3 regions of the Amycolatopsis camponoti genome follow, and region 3 is predicted to be linked to each of the others. Evidence: riboswitches for the same ligand, from Rfam matches in the RefSeq annotation. Region 3 holds a riboswitch; each other region holds the start of a gene.

Region 1 (4,206 bases), on a different contig from region 3:
CCGTTACTGTCCCGTGATCGTGCCGGTCGGTACTGCACCATGCAGTTGCCGACTGTTACGCCCACAGTCACGTCAGTGCACGTCGGGGAAGCGGAACCGGGTAGGTACGACCGGAACCGTGACGATGGCGCCGGCTGCGGGCCCAGACGTAAAGACGCCGCCCCGAACGGCGTCTTGGGAAAGGGAACGACCCGGTGACAGGTAGCAGACAGGCTGGAGCGCGCTCCGCCGTCCTCGAACGCAGTTATTTCGAGGACACCGCGTACGGTCAGCTCGACTTCTCCGACGACCCGAACATCACGCAGCAGGACATCCTCGCCGCGCTCGGCCCCGACGCCGACGCGATGATGGCCGAGATCGACGTCGACGTCGACGAGCTGATCCGCCTCATCAACGCGGAAACCACTTTCCTTCCCCCGATCGTCCTCCCGGACGAGTTCGAGGCGGACCGGACCGCGTCCCCGCAGGCCAAGAAGGCCGCGATGGACGAGAGCATCCGGGCGACCTCCAAGGTCTGGAAGCGCCGCTTCCTCAAGGGCGCCGTCCTCAGCGTCATGATCAGCGTCGCCGGCGGCGGCGCGGCCGCGCTGGCGATGAACAAGAGCATCACCGTCGACGTCGACGGCCAGCAGACCACCGTGCACTCGTTCGGCGACACCGTCGGCGAGGTGCTGGAGGACGCCGGCCTGTCGGTCGGCGCGCACGACTCGCTCTCCCCGTCCCCCCAGGCGGAGGTCGGCGACGGCGGGGTCATCAAGCTCGAGCGCGGCCGCCAGCTGAAGATGATCGTCGACGGCTCGGAGCACACCTCCTGGGTCCGCGCGACCCACCTCGGCGACGCGCTGGGTCAGCTCGGCATGGCCGGCGTGGACAAGCCCGGCACGTGGATGTCGATGCCGAAGGACGGCGAGCTGCCGCTGCAGGGCGCCACGGTCGAGATCAAGACCCTCAAGAACCTCACGCTCTACGACGGCGCCAACGCGCCGAAGAAGGTCACCACGACCGCGGTCACCACGAAGGAGTTCCTGGGCGAGTACAAGCTCACCCTGGGCCCGGAGGACCAGGCCGAGGGTGGCTTGGACGTCAAGCTGACCGACGGCGCCGAGGTGCACATCAGCCGCACCGGCGTCTCGACGGTCGTCCAGAAGGAAGACATCGCCCCGCCCGAGCAGAAGGTCGACGACCCGGACCTGGCCAAGGGCAAGACCTCGGTCGAGGACCCGGGCACCCCGGGCGAGAAGATGGTGACCTACAAGGTCACGCAGAAGAACGGCAAAGAGGTCTCCCGCGAGAGCATCTCCGAGCAGGTCATCACCCAGCCGAAGCCGAAGATCATCCACGTCGGCACCAAGCAGGCCCCGACGCCGGCGATCGGCGACGGCTCCTCGTGGGACCGCATCGCGCAGTGCGAGTCGGGCGGCAACTGGGCCATCAACACCGGCAACGGCTACTACGGCGGCCTCCAGTTCGACAAGCGCACGTGGGACGCCTACGGCGGCGACGCCTACGCGAACCTGCCGAGCCAGGCTTCGCGTGAGCAGCAGATCGCGATCGCGGAGAAGGTCCGCGACGCCCGCGGCGGCTACAGCGCCTGGCCGGTCTGCGGCAAGAAGGCCTGACACGCTTTTCGAGCGGCCCTCACCTCGCCGAGGTGAGGGCCGTTTCGCGTGCGCGAAGAGGCATCACGCGTGTCCCGAGGGGCATCACTCGTGATCAGGCGGGCATCGCGCGTGATGCCCTTCCCATCACGCGTGATGCCTGCCCAGTCACGCGTGATGCCCCATCGGTAGGCTTCAGCGGTGGTTGAACTGTTGGGACCTGCCGAGATCCGCGGGCTGGCGGCCGAGCTGGACGTGCGGCCGACCAAGAAGCTCGGGCAGAACTTCGTGCACGATCCCAACACCGTCCGGCGGATCGTCGAGCTGGCGAACGTCGGCCCGGACGACGTCGTCCTCGAGGTCGGGCCCGGGCTCGGGTCGCTGACCCTCGGGCTGCTCGCCACCGGCGCGCGCGTCGTCGCCGTCGAGATCGATCCCAAGCTCGCCGAACGGCTGCCCAAGACCGTCGCCGAGCGGGGTCTCGAGGCCGCGGAACGGCTGACCGTCGTCGAAGCCGACGCGATGCGCGTCAGCAAGGACGATCTGGGCGAGCCGACCGCGCTCGTCGCCAACCTGCCCTACAACGTCGCCGTCCCGGTCGTGCTGCACCTGCTCGCCGAGGTGCCGTCCCTGACGTCCGGCCTCGTCATGGTCCAGACCGAGGTCGCCGACCGGATGGCGGCCGGCCCCGGCAGCCGGATCTACGGCGTGCCGAGCGTCAAGCTCGCCTGGTACGGCCCGGCGCGCAAGGTCGCCGCCGTGCCGCGTTCGGTGTTCTGGCCGGTGCCGAACGTCGACTCCGCGCTCGTCGCCTTCGAGCGCGGTGACGCTCCGGCGTCGGACGACCGCGATCGGCTCTTCGGGCTCGTCGACGCCGCTTTCTCACAACGCCGGAAGACGCTCCGGGCCGCGCTGGCGGGCTGGGCGGGCTCGGCCGAACGGGCCGGGGAGCTGCTCACGGCCGCCGGGATCGACCCGAAAACCCGCGGTGAGCAGCTGGACGTGCACGACTTCGCCCGGCTCGCCGCCGCCCGTTAGCACGTCCACAGTGGAAGTCAACGCCGGTCGGTGAAAATACGCCTCTTGACGTGCGATCTCGCGATTCGGACACCTCCACTCGTGTGATCTGGGCCAACAGGCTTGCTTTCGCTCCTCGGGATCGGCTTTACTCGGAAGCGTCCATCCCGAGCGACTGAGAGACCTGGCTCGCCGAAGTCGCAGCAACCACCCTCCACAGGGCAGGTGCTACCGCCAGGACCGATGGAGGCCGTTTCCGATGAAGAGGGTAGCTCGCCCCCTGCTCCTGACCAGGCGTCGCGTAGTCGACGAAGGCCGCCGCTCCGTGACCGCATGTCGACGCTCCCACTGAGCTTGTCGTAGCCGGTCCACCCCTTCTTCACGCACCGTCCACATAGGACGGACTTTGCCTGCGGCCGGGTGCCGTTTCGTGCGCGCACCCCGTTTTCTGGAGCCTTCGTGATCACCGTCGAAAACCTGTCCAAAACCTTTGCCACCAACGGAAACTCGGTCGTCGCCCTGCGCGACGTGAGCGTCGAGGTCCAGGCCGGCTCGCTGTTCGGCGTGGTCGGCCCGGCCGGGTCCGGCAAGTCCGTCCTCGCCCGCTGCATCGCGCTGCAGGAGCGGCCCGACCGCGGCGTCGTCCGCCTCGACGGCCTCAACACCGGCACCCTCGACGGCCGCCGGCTGCGCGAGATCCGCCGTCAGCTCGGCGTCGTTTCGACGAAACCGGAGCTGATCGCCGAGCGCACGATCGCCGGCAACATCGCCTCCCCGCTCGAGCAGCTCGGCGTCGACGGCCCACAGCGCCGGAGCCGGGTCGGCTCGCTCCTCGACCTCGTCGGCCTGACGCAGCGTGCGACGCAGCGTCCCGGCGAGCTGACCGAGGGCCAGCTCCGCCGCGTCGCGGTCGCGAAGGCGCTGGCCGCGGCGCCGGCCGTGCTGCTCGCCGACGACCCGACCGCCGGCATCGACCCGGAGGAGGCCGGCGCGGTGCTCACCGTGCTCGACCGCGCCCGCGCCGAGTTGGGTACCACCATCGTGGTCACGACCCCGGACGCCGGCGTGGTCCGCCGGGTCTGCGACGACGTCGCGGTGCTCGAAGACGGCACGGTCGTCGAGCGCGGCACCGTCCTCGACCTGGTCTCGAACCCGGCCAGCCGCACGGCGCAGGCGCTGCTGCCCGCTATCGAGACGACCCGCGCCCAGATCGCGCGCTACGACCGCTCGGCCGACGTCGTGCTGGTCGGCTTCGCCTCGGTCGGCGCGCTGCTGCCCGAGGCCGCGGGCCGCTTCGACGTCGAGTTCGCCACGATCGGCGGCGGCCTGACCCGGATCGGCGACACGCCGGTCGGCCGGTTCCGCCTCGGCGTTCGCGGCGAGCGGGCCGACGCGGCGCTGGCGTGGGTCGCCGAGCGCGGCGGCCACGTGACGCACACCGCGCGCGGACCCCAGGGTGTTGCCGCAGCCTGATCTCAGACGCCGAAGACGCCCCGATGCGCACGTCGCATCGGGGCGTTTCCGTGGCCACGTAGGCTGGTCGGGTGCTCGCTGTAGTTCCGCCCCCAGTCACCGTCCGGGTCCCGGCCAA
Region 2 (4,206 bases), 490 kb from region 3:
GCCCAGCACGTGGTCCGCCTCGCCGTTGAGCGAAGTCGCCTGTCCGCAATAAGACCCCGAGAGGAGGTACTCGCCGGGCGGGCAGCGGAGTCTACCCCGGCCGCGGAGGTCAGTAGCCGAGCTTCTTCTTCATGGCTTCGCTGCACAGCTCGGCGGTGCCGGCTGGACCGACGTGGGCCGTTGAGCGGAAGTCATCTGTCCCGCGAACAAAAATCCGAAAGGAGGCACTCGCCGGGGCGGGCAGTGAACCCGCCCCGGCGAAGGACGTCAGTAGCCGAGCGCCTCGTTCACTGCCTTGGCGGACGCGGCCACGGTCGCCTTCGGGCCGATGTGGTTCTCGACCGCGTCGAGGGTCTTGAGGCCGTCGCCGGTGATCAGGAGCACCGTCTCGGCGTCCGGGTCCAGCTTGCCGGTCTCGACCAGCTTCTTCGCCGTCGCGACGGTGACCCCGCCCGCGGTCTCGGTGAAGATGCCTTCGGTGCGGGCCAGCAGCCGGATGCCCTCGACGACCTCTTCGTCGGTGACGTCCTCGATCGCGCCGCCGGTGCGGTTGACGATGTCGAGCACGTACGGGCCGTCGGCCGGGTTGCCGATCGCCAGGGATTTGGCGATCGTGTCCGGCTTCACCGGCTGGACCACGTCCTGGCCGGCGCGGAACGCGGCCGACACCGGCGAGCAACCGGTGGCCTGCGCGCCGAACACCTTGTACGGGCTGGCGTCCACGAGACCGAGCTGGCCCAGCTCGCGGAAACCCTTGTCCACCTTGGTCAACTGCGAACCGGAGGCGATCGGCACGACGATCTGCGGCGGGATGCGCCAGCCGAGCTGCTCGGCGACCTCGAAGGCCAGCGTCTTCGAGCCTTCCGAGTAGTACGGCCGGACGTTCACGTTGACGAACGCCCACTTCGGGTGCTCGCCGGCGAGCTCGGTGGCGAGGCGGTTGACGTCGTCGTAGTTGCCGTCGACGGCGATCAGGTCGCCGTCGTAGACCGCGGTGGTGAGGATCTTGGCGCGCTCGAGGGTCTTCGGGATCAGCACGACCGACCGCCAGCCCGCGCGGGCCGCGGCGGCGGCCGTCGCGTTGGCCAGGTTGCCGGTCGACGGACAGGCGAGCACCTCGAACCCGAACTCGCGGGCCGCGGCCAGCGCGACGGCGACCACGCGGTCCTTGAAGGAGTGCGTCGGGTTGCCGGTGTCGTCCTTGACCCACAAGCGCTTGAGGCCGAGTTCCTTGGCGAGGCGGTCGGCGCGGATCAGCCGGGTCGCGCCGGGCTCGGTGTTCGGGATCTCTTCGATGTTGGACGGCACCGGGAGGAGCTTCTTGTAGCGCCAGATGTTCTTGGGGCCGGCCTCGATGTCTTCGCGGCGGACGCGGCCGAAGTCGTAGGCGACCTCGAGCGGCGAGAAGTCCTCGGCGGAGACGAACTCCGGGGCGAGCGGCTGCCGGTGGCCCTCTTCCTTCGACACCAGTTCGACGGCGGGACCGAGATCCGGGGTCTTCGTGGTGGAGGTCGTTCCGAGGGTGGCGGTCATCGCGAGGTTCCTTTCCTCATCTGCCCCGCCGAAGCGGGCCGGAATTGGCACCGTGGTCGTCAGCTACCCCGCGATCGCGGGATGACAGGCTGTACGCCGGTTGCCGGGGCTTCGTCGGGCCGTTCCCTCTGCCCCTCTGGATGAGCGGTATTCGGTTGTCGGTGCGCGCCAAGAAGCGCGCCGCCTCGAGGACACCGTACGACATGGCGCTCACGCTGTGCCATGGTGGCCGCTCGACATCACCGGAGCGGGCGCACGAGACCGCAAGTGAGAGGATCCACCCGTGACCGCGCAAGCCACCGCCCCGGCCCCGCTTCACCTGGTCCTGGGTGAGGAAGAACTGCTGATCGAGCGCGCCGTGCGGGAGACGCTCGCCGCGTCCCGCGCGCTCGACGCCACGGCCGAGCTGACTCGCGTCCGGGTGTCGGATCTCACAGCCCCCGAGCTGGCCGAACTCGTCAGCCCGTCGCTGTTCAGCGAGGGTCGCGTGATCGTCTTGGAGTCGGCGCAGGACATCTCGCAGGAGCTTTCCGACGCGGTGGCGTCCTACCTGAAGGACCCGGCGGACGGTGTCGTGCTGGTCGTCGTGCACACCGGCGGCGGGCGCAGCAAGGCGGGCAAGACGCTCCCGGCGGTGCTGAAGAAGGCCGGCGCGGAGGTCACCGAGTGCCCGAAGATGACCAAGCCGGCCGAGCGCGAGCAGTTCGTACGGCACGAGGTGCGCCGCGCGGGCGGCAAGATCGACCCGGGCGGAGTCGCCGCTCTGATCGACGCCGTGGGGTCCGACCTGCGAGAACTCTCCTCGGCGGCGACGCAACTGGTGGCGGACGCCGGCGGAACCGTCGACGCGGACGCAGTCCATCGCTACCACCGCGGGCGCGCTGACGTGACCGGCTTCGCGGTCGCGGAGAAGGCCGTGAGCGGCGACCGTTCGGCGGCGCTGGAGTCGCTGCGCTGGGCGATGCAGCTGGGCGTCCCGCACGTCCTGGTGGCGGACGCGCTGGCCGACGCGGTCCGCACGATCGCCCGGGTCTCGGGCGCGGGCCGGGGCAACCCGAACCAGCTGGCGGGCGAGCTGGGCATGCCGCCGTGGAAGATCCGCAAGGCCCAGGGCCAGGTCCGGGGCTGGAACCAGGACGGCCTGGCGACGGCGATGCGCGTGGTGGCGAGGCTGAACGCCGAGGTCAAGGGCGTGGCGGCCGACCCGGGCTACGCGTTGGAGCGCGCGGTCCTCGAGGTAGCGGCCGCCAAGGGCGACCGCTGACGGCGGTGAAACGAGCCGCGCCCACCGGCTCCCGCCGCGCCCACCGGCTCCCGCCGCGCCCACCGGCTCCCGCCGCGGCTCCCGCGCGGGCGGTCATGACGGGTCTCGCGCGGTCGGCGTTGCCGTACGCGAGTACTGATCAGGGCTCGCGGCAAGCGACCGGCGGGTGCAGCTCTGCCGCTCGCGGGAATGTGCCGACGCCGATCCACTGCGCGCGCCGCGCAAGCTCCGGGCATGAAGAAAGCCCCGGCCGAAGCCGGGGCTTTCCCAGAAATCAACCGGCTCAGAGCGCGTTGACGCGCTTCGCCAGCGCCGACTTCTTGTTGGCGGCCTGGTTGGCGTGGATGACGCCCTTCGAGACGGCCTTGTCCAGCTTCTGGGCGGCGTCGCGCTGCAGCTCGACGGCCTTGGCCTTGTCGCCGGACTCGGCGGCTTCGCGAACCTTGCGGATCGCGGTCTTCACCGAGGACCGGATCGCCTGGTTGCGCTGACGCGCCTTCTCGTTCGTCGTGATGCGCTTGATCTGCGACTTGATGTTGGCCATAGGGCAACTCCTGTTTCACTCGGTGAGATCGCCGCCGCGCTGAAGTGGCCCCGCGGAAAGCGGGTTTCCTCCATGACGGAATGCCGCACGGGCAGCGAGCGACCACTTTAACAGCCGGGCCGCGGACGCCCGGAGCCGGGAGTATCGTGGGCGGCGGCAGTGCCTAGGGTTCCGTCGCCGGTCTGCGCTCCCGCTCCACACAACCAGGACCGGCGGGTCTGGTCCGAGCGGCACCATCGGCGGGCCCGGACGGCCGGTCGTTCATCTGACGGGGCAAAAGCCTGGAGGACCCGGTTTTCGCGCGCGCGAAAACCCGAAGGGTCCCATGAACACCACCGCCCTCTCGCTCGTCCTCGTCGCCGCCGTCGTGCACGCCGCGTGGAACCTGGCCGCCAAGCGGATCTCCTCCGGTGGCACCCAGTTCGTCTGGCTCTACTACACCGCTTCCGCCGTCGTGCTGCTGCCGGTCACGGTCGTGCTGCTCGTCGTGGAAGACGACCGTCCACAGTGGAGCTGGCTGGTGGCCGCGGTGGTCACGTCGGTGCTGCACATCGTCTACGGCATCGTGCTGCAGCGCGGGTACCGCGTCGGCGACCTCTCCGTCGTCTACCCCGTCGCGCGGGGCACCGGGCCGCTGCTGTCGGTGCTGGCCGCCGTCCTCGTGCTCGGCGAGCGGCCCGGCTGGCTCGGCCTGCTCGGCGCGTTCCTGGTGATCGCCGGGGTGCTCGTGATCAGCACCGGCCGCCAGGGCGGCGACCCGAAGGCCGTCAAGGCCGGCATCCTCTACGGCCTCCTGACCGGGGCCGTCATCGCCGGCTACACCCTCTGGGACGCGCACTCGGTGACCGGCCTCGGCGTGCCGCCG
Region 3 (4,206 bases):
CGCCGCAGGAGCACCGCGAACGCGGCGGCGAACAGCACGCCCGCCGCGCCCAGCGCACCGCTGACCGGCGGCTGGAAGAGCACGGTGACCAGCGCGAACACCACGGCCACGGCCAGCACGAACCGGCTGCGCTCGTACGCCGCCAGCACCAGCAGCCCCAGCGCCGCCACGAGCGGGCCCCGGACGTCGCCGGACAGCCGCAACTCCAGCGCGCCGACCAGGTCGAGCAGCGGGAGGGCGACCAGTGCGCCCAGCGTCCCGAGCACGAAGCGGACCGGCCGCGGCGGTGTGCCGGCGCGGCGCAAGCCCAGCCAGTACCACCCGGCCACGGCGAGCACGACGGCGGCGAGACCGGCGAGCCAGCCGAGCGTCGCCGACGGCACGACGTCGGTGGAAGTGGCGATGGCGACGGCCGAGAGCCGGTTCTCGGGCATGCCCGCACCGCCGAGCCCGCCGGTGCCGAGGGACACCCCCCGGCTCAGCTCGTAGCCGCGCACGGTGGCGAACTCGCCGGCCACCGGGGTGGCCGGGACCAGCGCCACCACCGCCATCACGAGCAGGGCGAACCCCAGCGCGGCCAACGGGAACCAGAGTCGTCGTCCATCCCCCATCGGGGCAGGTTAGCGCTCAGCAGAACGGCGGCAGCTCGCGCGGGTCGCCGACCGGGGCCCAGCGGCCGTCGACCTTCGCGTACTCCCAGCGAGCCCCGCGCGCCACGATCTGGCGCAGCGCCAGCACCACCCGGTCGACGTGCTCTTCGGTGCTGCCCAGGCCGAGGCTGACGCGGATCGCCTGCTGCCCGCTGCCGCCGGCGACGCCGATGAGGCGCTTGGCCGCGATGTGGGCGCAGAACGCGCCGTCGCGCACGCCGATTCCGTATTCGGCGGACAGCACCGCCGCCACCCAGCCCGGGTCGAAGCCGTCGACGACGAAGCTGAGCGTGCCGACGCGGTCGACCGGCGCGTCGAACAGCCGCAGCTCGGCGCAGCCCGGGATGCCCTCGAGTCCCTTGCGCAGCCGGGTGAGCAGGGCCTGCTCGTGCGCCACGACGGCGTCCCAGTTCTCGCTCAGCGTCTCGCACGCGACGCCGAGCGCGTACACGCCGACGGTGTTGGGCGAGCCGGCTTCGTGCCGCTCGGGGCCGGTGTTCCAGACCACCGCGTCCTCGGTGACGAGCTTGGTCGCGCCGCCGCCGGCGAGGTACGGCCGGGCGGCGCGCAGCCAGTCGGCGCGGCCGATCAGCGCGCCCGCGCCGAAGGGCGCGTACAGCTTGTGGCCGGACAGGGCGACGTAGTCGACGTCCAGCTCCTTGAGCGAGATCCGGCGGTGCGGGGCCAGCTGCGCGGCGTCGAGCGCGATGCGGGCACCGTGCTTCCGGGCCACCGCGGCGATCTCCGCCACCGGCAGGAGCTCACCGGTCACATTGGACGCTCCGGTGACGACGACCAACCGGGGCCCCTGCGGGGAATCCGCGAGGGCTTCGTCCACAGCGGACACCGCGGCGAGGCGCGTGCGCGGGGTCGGGATCCGCCGGACGTTCGGGCCCTGCCACGGCAGCAGCGCGGCGTGGTGCTCGGTGTCGAAGACGACGACCGTGGTGTGCCGCGGCAGGCTGCGGGCGAGCAGGTTGAACGAGTCGGTGGTGTTGCGGGTGAAGACGACGGTGTCGGTGCGACGGGCGTCGACGAAGCGGCGCAGGACGTCGCGGGTGCGCTCGTAGAGGCGCGTCGAGACCTGGGACGCGAAGCCGGCACCGCGGTGGACGCTGGCGTACCAGGGCAGGAACTCGTCGACCTTCGTGCGGACGGCGTCGAGACAGGGGGCGCTCGCCGCGTGGTCGAGGTTGGCGTAGCCGATGGTTTCGCCGGTGACCAGCGGGACCCGCAGCGCGGCCCCGGCGACGGCCGGGATGTCCTGCGTGGCAAGGCTTTCGGCGAAGACGGCCCGGGCAGCGGTGGTGGTGCTGGTGCGATCGATGGCGAGAGTCATCGGTGCCTCCTCGGCGGTCCGGGGGACCCCGGCGAGGGGCCCGCGCTTGCCCGTCGCACGGCGCGACCGGCCCGGTCTTCACCCGGGGCACCCCACCGCGGTAGGAGGGTTGCCGGCCAGCAAGCCGGGGCTGAACGCTGGCACTCATGACCTGAGTCAGAAGGTAACCGAGAACGCCGCCACCGGCCAACCCCCGCCTCACATTCTGAGACGCCGCTCACACACCGTGAGGACCTCAGAGCTTCGCGCGGAAACGTCCCGGGAGCTGCGTCACGGCGTTGTCGGCGAGGTGCGTCGCCGTGCCGGTGTACTGCTCGGCGCCCGCGGTGAAGCGCCAGCCGCCGATCGACTTCCCGTCGACCGGTTCGCCGCTGGCCGCCGCGACGACCGTCGAGACCTCGGCGAACGACTTGCCGTCCCAGTTCGCCGCCGCCGGGGCACCGGGGAGGGTCCAGAGCGTGAAGTGCACGTGGGCGCCGGTGCTGCTGCCGCCGCACGGGAGCGCGTTGCCGGTCGAGCCGAGCTCGGCTCCGGCCTCGACGTGCTCACCGTCGGTGACCTCGATGCCCTCCATGTGGTAGTACCCGGTTCGCCAGCCGCCGTCGTGGTCGATGGTCACCCAGTCGCCGCCCGCGCAGTGCTGCAGGTGGACGGTGCCGGCCAGCGGCGCGCGCACGGTGCGGTCGGCCGGGCTGAAGTCGATGGCGTTCTTGACGCCGGTGCTGCCGTCGTCGGAGTGGATGCCGGCCGAGTAGACCTGCTGACCGGCTTTGAACGGCAGGGCGAGCGCCGGAAACGGAGCCACTTCGGCGGTCGCGGTGGCGGGGACGGCCAGCCCGAGTCCGGCCGTGGCAGCGACGAGCAGAACCGCGAGACGAAGCTTTATCACCGTGCGTACTCCTCTGACTTGATGTTCACCCATTCGAACCAGTCGATGCGGGCGCACTGTAAGCCAAAAGAGGGAACCTTGGGAAGATCGAGTGAGATTTTCGTGAACCGGGGCGAGTACCACCCCGGCCGGCTCAGCGGCCGGACTCGCCCTTCCAGCGGGCCAGGCGGCCGGCCCGGTCCACCGCGCGGAGCCGGCGCTCGACGGAGTCGCGGACCTCGCTGGTCGTGACCACCAGCAGCTGGTCCAGCTCCTGCAGCCGGCTGGTCTTCTGCGGGGTGAAGCCGGCGCCTTCGCGCACGAGCAGGCTGACCGTCGCACCGACCGGCAGCCGCAGCTCCGACAGGTACACGCCGTGCAGCTTCGACCCGGGCTGGATGCGGACCTGCAGCAGTTCGGCACCCAGCTCGTCCAGCGGCGCGGAGTCGACTTCGATCTCGTGCGGCTCGGACTTCTTCGCCAGCCCGAGCCAGCGCCCGAGCGGCCCGAGCGTCGCCCCCTGGACCAGCGTCAGCACGATGACCAGCACGAACACCGCGTTGACCAGCCGTTGCGCGCCGGGCACCCCCTGCGACAGCGGGATCATGGCGAGCACGATCGGCACCGCGCCGCGCAGCCCGGCCCACGACAGGAACGCCTGCTCCCGCCACGGCAGGCGGAACGGCAGCATCGCCAGCACGACCGAGATCGGCCGGGCCAGCAGCAGCACGACGGCCCCGGCGACCAGGCCCGGCACCACCGCCTCGAGCACCCGGCCCGGCGAGGCGAACAGGCCGAGCAGCACGAACAGCCCGATCTGCGCCAGCCAGCCGAGGCCCTCGGCGAACGACAGCGTGTCCGAGCGGTGCGGCAGCCGCGAGTTGCCGAGCACCAGCGCGGCGACGTAGGTGGCGAGCAGCCCGGACGCGTGCAGCAGCTGCCCGGACGAGTAGGCGACGACGCACACCGCGACCGTGGCGAGCGGGTAGAGCCCGGTCGCCGGCAGCGCGGCGCGGCGCAGCGCGATCCCGCCGAGCCAGCCGAAGGCGAGCCCGATCGCCAGGCCCGCCCCGAGCTCGTAGACGACCAGCAGCGGCAGCGTCCAGTCCACAGTGGCGCCTTCGGCCAGCACCACGACGGCGATGTACGCCGGCGCGTCGTTGATGCCCGACTCCAGCTCCAGCGCCCCGGTGAGCCGTTTGCCGATCCCGGCCGAGCGCAGCACCGAGAACACCGCGGCCGCGTCGGTCGAGGCGAGCACCGCGCCCCAGAGCAGCGCGAACCGCCAGTCGAGGCCCAGCAGCCAGTGCAGGGCGGCGCCGGTGACCGCGACGCTCACCACAACGGCC

The links. Region 3 has a riboswitch for S-adenosylmethionine ahead of AA23TX_RS29505 (aminotransferase class V-fold PLP-dependent enzyme). Riboswitches for the same ligand answer to the same signal wherever they lie in the genome.
Region 1: linked by a shared signal. The riboswitch ahead of AA23TX_RS02010 (methionine ABC transporter ATP-binding protein) and the one ahead of AA23TX_RS29505 (aminotransferase class V-fold PLP-dependent enzyme) in region 3 are both predicted to bind S-adenosylmethionine.
Region 2: linked by a shared signal. The riboswitch ahead of thrC (threonine synthase) and the one ahead of AA23TX_RS29505 (aminotransferase class V-fold PLP-dependent enzyme) in region 3 are both predicted to bind S-adenosylmethionine.

What each region holds. Positions count from the first base shown of each region.
Region 1 is NZ_CABVGP010000001.1:410,754-414,959, forward strand. Features, by position in the region: gene AA23TX_RS02000 (resuscitation-promoting factor) at 195-1,619, shown strand; gene rsmA (16S rRNA (adenine(1518)-N(6)/adenine(1519)-N(6))-dimethyltransferase RsmA) at 1,800-2,636, shown strand; SAM riboswitch class I at 2,775-2,865, shown strand; gene AA23TX_RS02010 (methionine ABC transporter ATP-binding protein) at 3,075-4,088, shown strand; gene AA23TX_RS02015 (4-(cytidine 5'-diphospho)-2-C-methyl-D-erythritol kinase) at 4,160-4,206, shown strand, end outside.
Region 2 is NZ_CABVGP010000002.1:1,459,799-1,464,004, forward strand. Features, by position in the region: gene thrC (threonine synthase) at 268-1,533, opposite strand; SAM riboswitch class I at 1,547-1,680, opposite strand; gene holA (DNA polymerase III subunit delta) at 1,817-2,797, shown strand; gene rpsT (30S ribosomal protein S20) at 3,081-3,341, opposite strand; gene AA23TX_RS27400 (DMT family transporter) at 3,667-4,206, shown strand, end outside.
Region 3 is NZ_CABVGP010000002.1:1,948,103-1,952,308, reverse strand. Features, by position in the region: gene AA23TX_RS29510 (hypothetical protein) at 1-611, opposite strand, end outside; gene AA23TX_RS29505 (aminotransferase class V-fold PLP-dependent enzyme) at 628-1,989, opposite strand; SAM riboswitch class IV at 2,027-2,141, opposite strand; gene AA23TX_RS29500 (M23 family metallopeptidase) at 2,225-2,878, opposite strand; gene AA23TX_RS29495 (potassium/proton antiporter) at 3,012-4,206, opposite strand, start outside.